DNA from 2 places in the Halanaerobium sp. genome. Region 1 is predicted to be linked to the other one. Evidence: riboswitches for the same ligand, from Rfam matches in the RefSeq annotation. Region 1 holds a riboswitch; the other holds the start of a gene.
The links. A riboswitch is a leader RNA that binds a small molecule or an ion and turns the genes downstream of it on or off. The one in region 1 is predicted to bind molybdenum cofactor.
Positions count from the first base shown of each region.

Region 2: another riboswitch for molybdenum cofactor. It lies ahead of CI949_RS02870 (substrate-binding domain-containing protein); the one in region 1 lies ahead of CI949_RS06035 (substrate-binding domain-containing protein).

Region 1 covers NZ_QBLR01000036.1:10,311-13,741, reverse strand. Annotated here, with positions in the region: gene CI949_RS06040 (ABC transporter permease) at 1-654, opposite strand, end outside; gene CI949_RS06035 (substrate-binding domain-containing protein) at 734-1,561, opposite strand; molybdenum cofactor riboswitch at 1,695-1,815, opposite strand; gene CI949_RS06030 (alpha-glucosidase) at 1,898-3,431, opposite strand, start outside.
Region 2 covers NZ_QBLR01000013.1:17,479-20,909, reverse strand. Annotated here, with positions in the region: gene CI949_RS02880 (ABC transporter ATP-binding protein) at 1-175, opposite strand, end outside; gene CI949_RS02875 (ABC transporter permease) at 162-866, opposite strand; gene CI949_RS02870 (substrate-binding domain-containing protein) at 947-1,774, opposite strand; molybdenum cofactor riboswitch at 1,908-2,028, opposite strand; gene CI949_RS02865 (alpha-glucosidase) at 2,101-3,431, opposite strand, start outside.

The DNA.
Region 1 (3,431 bases):
AATTAAAAATGAAAGAGATAAAAGAATGATTCCTAATGACAAAGCAAAGGCAAAGCGACCCTTGTTTGTTTCTAGCGACATAGCAGTAGTTATAGTTCTAGTAACACCTTTAATATTTCCACCCAACATCATAGATACTCCAATTTCTCCTAAAACTCTGCCAAATCCAGCAATTACAGCTCCAATAATTCCGTATCTAGCTTCTAAAATTAAAAGTTTAAATTTCTGACTGCGGCTGGCTCCCATTGAAGTTGCTGTTTTATATAATTTTTCATCCATTGAAAAGATAACATTTCGAACCAAAGCTGTTATTAAAGGGATAATTAAGATTACCTGTCCAATTATAATTCCAAGCGGGGTAAAGAGTAAATCAAATTCTCCCAAAACTCCCCTTCTGGAGATTAATGAATAAACAAAAATACCAACTACAACTGTCGGCAGACTGAGCATTGTATTTAAAATAATATTAATAAACTTTTTTGTCTTAAATTTATTCCTGGCAATTAAAATTGCAAGTGGAATAGAGATAATTGAAGCAATAAATGTTGATGAGATTGAAATTTTAAGTGAAGTTGTAACAACTTGTATAAGCTCTGAATCTAAAGTAAAAATTAACTGTAAGGCTCTCAGTATTGCACCAGTATAATAGTCCACATTTTTCCTCCTGATTGTAAATAGATTAAGCCAGCTGCATATATAAATATGCAGCCAGCTAAAATTTATTGAGTTGCTTTTATTCGACTAAATCTTCTGCATCAATTGCTGAAGTATAAAATAGTTGTTCCCCGTACTGCATATAGCTATTAATTATATTCTGGCCCTGCTGAGAAGTTAAATATCCAGTAAAGGCCATTGCAATTTGATAATTAACATGAGTATGATGAGCGGGATTAATAGGAATAATTCCATACGGATTAAAGAGTTCAGGATCTCCACTGTTTACTATTTCCAGCTCGATATCTCCACTGTAAGCTAAAAATGTGCCGCGGTCAGCTAAAATATAGGCCTGACGCTCATTCGCCATATTGATGCTGGGGCCCATTCCCTGGCCGCTTTCTAGATACCAGCTGCCATCAGGATTAATACCGGCATTATCCCAGATAGATAATTCTTTTTTATTTGTACCAGAATCATCACCTCGAGAAACAAATTCTGCTCCCTCAGCCTTAATTTTTTGGAAAGCCTCAACAGCAGTTTCTGTATCTCTAATTCCAGCTGGATCAGATGCTGGTCCTAAAATAACGAAATCATTATACATTACATCTCTTCTGTTAACTCCATAGCCATTAGCTACAAATTCGTCTTCTGCAGCTCGAGCATGAACAAAAATAATGTCAGCATCCCCATTACGGCCCAGCTCAATAGCTGCCCCTGTCCCTACTGCTACAACGTCTACTCTTACATCAAACTTCTCCTCAAAAGGCGGCAGCAGTTCTGCTAATAGGCCTGAATTTTCAGTGCTGGTTGTAGTAGCCATTGTTAATACTTCCTGAGCAGCTGCAGCTGTTGTAAAGATCAGCATAAAAATAAGTACGGTTAATAAAATTTTCTTAATTGACATAGTAATCCCCCATTTTTATTTGAATATATTTTGTCGGTACATATCTAATTATGTTCTCAACCTTTAAAATAGTAGTCAAAAAAATAACTTCCGGCTTTATAACCGGAAGTTTTAGGGCGGATTAAGACTAATATAATCCAATGTACTCACTCCTTTCCATTCCGGGAGGCTCAAAAGTTTCCTTTCAAACCCTATCGGTGCAATTAGCATAACTTTTCGTCTTAGCTTGATTACACTCGGAGTTGTGCGACTATTCGTACATTAATAATATATGCTTTTTATTTTAAAGTCAAGCACAAAAAGTTTTAATACCCTTAATTTGTTAATTAAATATTGTTAATACAGATAAACACGAGCTTCATAAGGTCTTAAGCGGTCTTCTAAGGTAAAGCTAACCTGCTCTTGATAATTATTTAATATCAACTCGGCAGATTCAATTTTTAGTTCTGAACTTAAATTATATTCAACGCTCTTTCCACTAAAGTTTAAAAGCACAAGCAGATTATTTTCTTCTCCTAACCTCCTATAAGCATAGATATTTTGATCTTTTTCTAACAAAATATCATATTTCCCATAGGCAAATACTGGATATTTTTTGCGAAGAGAAATCATTTTTTGATAATATTTAAAAATTGAATCCTCAGAAGCAATATCTTTTTCAACATTTATTTCGGAATAGCTTTTATTCATTTTCAACCAGGGCTCAACTTTAGAAAATCCGCCATATTCACTATCATCCCAATGCATGGGGGTTCGTGCATTATCTCTCGTTCGATAATTTGCAATCTTTAAAATCTCTGACTCACTTAGTTCTCCTTTTGCCTGAACTTCATTAATATAACCCCTAGTTTCAATATCATCAAAGTCATTTAAAGACTCAAAATTAATATTTGTCATCCCAATTTCTTCTCCTTGATAAATAAAAGGAGTTCCTCTTAATGTATGCAGCATAGTTCCCAGCATCTTGGCTGATTCTTTACGATACTTCCCATCATCACCATAGCGAGAAACAATCCTTGGCTGATCATGATTGCAAAAATACAAACTGGTCCACCCATTATTTTCCTGTAATTTATACTGCCAATCGCTCATCAGATCTTTTAATTCTTTTAATTCCCAATCTGTGATTTTTTCCCATTCTTCTTGATTATCTAATTCCACATGTTCAAAAGGAATAATCATCGAAAATTCTTGTCTCTCTTCTTTAACAAAATTTAATACCTCATCTTTATCTACAAAAGGAGTTTCACCTACAGTCATAACATCAAAATTATTATATGTCTTCTCGCCCATCTCTTGAATAAATTCATGAACGCGAGGACCATTTGCAAAATATTCATGTCCAGTAAGGCCAGTTTCTTCTCCATCAAGAAAGCGTTGATCTTTTGAAATTAAATTTATCACATCTAATCTAAAACCATCGATCCCTTTATCCAACCACCAATTAATTATATTGTAAAGTTCTTCTCTCACTTTGGGGTTTTCCCAGTTCAAATCTGGCTGTTTTTTTGAAAATAAATGCAGATAATATTGATCAGTTTTATCATCATATTGCCAGGCTGAACCGCCAAAAAATGATTTCCAGTTATTAGGTGGCCCACCATTTTTACCATCTTTCCAAATATAATAATCTCGATAGGGGTTATTCTTGCTTTTTCGTGACTCTTGGAACCACTGATGCTCATCTGAGCTGTGATTAATCACTAAATCCATAATTAACTTAATATCTCTTTCATGCAGCAGCTCCATTAGTTCTTCTAAGTCTGCCATTGTACCAAACTCATCCATAATATCCTTATAATCACTAATATCATAGCCATTATCATCATTAGGTGATTTATAGACCGGGTTTAACCAGACGGCATCTACA
Region 2 (3,431 bases), on a different contig from region 1:
AATCCTGGTCAACCAGACTTAAAATATTTAAAAGAGAAGTTTTACCACTGCCATTACCGCCAATAATAAAATTAAACTTATTTTTTAAAACTGAAAACTGATCGATATCTAAAATAGTCTTATCCCTGCAGACCTTTTTAATCTTTTTAACTTCAATAATTTTATCTTCTGGCATAATTTTTTCCCTCCTGCAGAAAATAAGTAACAAAATTAATTAAAAATGAAAGTGATAAGAGAATAATTCCTAATGCCAGAGCAAAGGCAAAGCGGCCTTTATTTGTTTCCAGAGACATAGCAGTTGTTATAGTTCTGGTAACTCCTTTTATATTTCCACCCAGCATCATGGAAACTCCAATCTCTCCTAAAACTCTACCAAATCCAGCAATCACAGCACCAATAATTCCATATCTAGCTTCTAAAATTAAAAGCTTAAACTTCTGGCTGCGGCTGGCCCCCATTGAAGTTGCTGTTTTGTAAAGTTTTTCATCCATTGAAAATATAACATTTCTAATCAGAGCAGTTATTAAAGGTATGATCAGTATTACCTGCCCCATTATAATTCCAATTGGTGTAAAAAGCAGATCCAGTTCTCCTAAAACTCCTCTGCGTGATATAAGTGAGTAAACAAAAATACCGATCACAACTGTGGGCAAGCTGAGCAATGTGTTTAAAATAATATTAATAAATTTCTTGCTTTTAAATTTATTCCGGGCAATTAAAATTGCCAGTGGAATAGAAATAATTGAAGCTATTAAAGTTGATGAGATAGAAATTTTAAGTGAAGTTGTAACTACCTGGATAACTTCTGAATCAAGGTTGATTATTAGCTGTAGAGCTCTGATTATTGCATCAGTATAATAGTCCACATTTTTCCTCCTGAATATCAAAATTAGATTAGCCAGCTGCAGATTAGAACTGCAGCCAGCTGAGTTTTTTAAATTTATTTTTACTCTTCTAAATCCTCTGCTTTAATTGCAGAAGGGTAAAATAACTGTTCATCATACTGCATATAATTATCAATTATCTGCTGCCCCTGCTGAGAAGTTACATAGCCGGTAAAGGCCATTGCCAGCTGGTAGTTTACATGTGTATGATAGGCGGGATTAATTGGAATGATTCCATAAGGATTAAAGAGCTCAGGATCTCCACTATTTACAATTTCCAGTTCAATATCCCCACTGTAAGCTAAATATGTTCCTCTGTCAGCTAAAATGTATGCCTGACGCTCATTGGCCATATTAATACTGGGTCCCATTCCCTGACCGCTTTCTAAATACCAGCTGCCTTCTGGAGCTATCTCTGCACTATCCCAGATAGCTAGTTCTTTCTTATTAGTGCCTGAATCATCACCACGAGAAACAAATTCTGCTTCTTCCTCCTTAATCTTCTGAAAAGCCTCAACTGCAGTTTCTGTCTCTTTAATATCCGCTGGATCTGATGGTGGCCCTAAAATGACAAAGTCATTATACATTACGTCTCTTCTGTTAACTCCATAGCCGCTGGCTACAAATTCATCTTCTGCTTCTCGTGCATGGACAAAAATAATATCTGCATCCCCATTACGGCCGAGCTCTATAGCTGCACCGGTTCCAACTGCTACGACATCAACCCGCACATCAAATTTTTCTTCAAATGGTGGAATTAACTCATCCAGCAGACCTGAATTCTCGGTACTTGTTGTAGTGGCCATTGTTAAAACTTCCTGAGCAGCTGCAGCTGAGCTAAAAATCAGCATTAATATTAATAATGATAATAAAATTTTCTTAATTGACATAGTAATCCCCCTATTTTTGATTTAAATATATTTTTTTCTGGTTAAATCTAATCATAAGCTCGAAAAAAAATATGCTCAAAAAAATAACTCCCGGCAGCATTACCGGAAGTTTTAAGGCGGATTAAAATTAATGCAATCCAAATCGATCACTCCTTTCCATTCCGGGAGGCTCAAAGGTTTCCCTCTAAACCCTGTCGGTGTATTAAGCATAACTATTCGTCTTAGCCTAAATACACTCGGAGTTGTGCGACTATTCTTACATTAATGATATATCTATTTTATTTTAAAGTCAAGCAAAATTAACTTTGGTTTCCTTATTTTGTTTATTAATAGAGATATACTCTCGCTTCATAAGGTCTTAAACTGTCCTGAAGTTTAAAATCAGCTTCATTTTGATAATTATTTAAGATTAATTCTGCTTTTTCAACTTCTACTTCAGAACTCAAATCATAATCGACCTCATTTTCACTAAAGTTTAAGAGCACCAACAGGTTATTATCTTCACTCAGACGCTGATAGGCATAAATATCCTGATCTTCTTCAAGTAAAATATCATATTTGCCATAGGCAAAAACAGGATATTTTTTACGCAGAGCAATCATCTGCTTATAATATTCAAAAACTGAATCCTCAGATGCCAAATCTTCTTTTACATTGATCTCAGGATAGTTTTTGTTCATTTTCAACCACGGCTCAGCCTCAGAAAAACCAGCATATTTACTGCCATCCCAGTGCATCGGTGTGCGGGCATTATCTCTGGTTCGGTAATTAGCAATTTCTAAAATTTCTTCTTCACTCAACTCTCCCTTTTCCTGAACATCCTTAATATAACCACGAGTTTCAATATCATCAAAATCATCTAAGGATTCAAAACTAATATTTGTCATCCCAATTTCTTCACCCTGATAGATAAACGGAGTTCCTCTTAGGGTGTGCAGCATTGTTCCCAGAAGCTTAGCTGACTCTTTTCGATACTTGCCATCATCTCCATAACGAGAGACGATTCTGGGCTGATCATGGTTGCAGAAATAGAGACTGGTCCAGCCGTTATTTTCCTGCAGCTTATACTGCCACTCACTCATTAAATCCTTGAGCTCTTTTAGATCCCATTCAGTTATCTTCTCCCAGCCCTCTTTGCGGTCAAATTCAAGATGCTCAAAGGGAATTACCATTGAGAATTCTTTTCTTTCTTCTTTGACAAATTTTAGTGCTTCATCTTTATCCACAAAAGGAGTTTCACCCACTGTCATTGCATCATAATTATTATATGTTTCCTCGGCCATCTCCTGGATAAATTCATGCACTCGAGGACCATTGGCAAAATATTCGTGTCCTGCAAGTCCATCCTGCTCACCGTCAGGAAAACGCTGATCTTTAGAAATTAAATTAATTACATCAAGTCTAAAGCCATCTATACCCTTTTCAAGCCACCAGTTAATCATCTCATAAAGATCATTTCGGACTTCAGGATTCTCCCAGTTTAAATCTGGTTGTTTGGGTGAGAAAAGATGCAGATAATATTGATCAGTATTTTCATCATACTTCCAGGCAGAGCCGCCAAAAAATGCCTTCCAGTTATTGGGAGGTCCATCATTTTTGCCGTCTTTCCAGATATAATAATCACGATAGGGATTATCTTTGCTTTTGCGGGATTCTT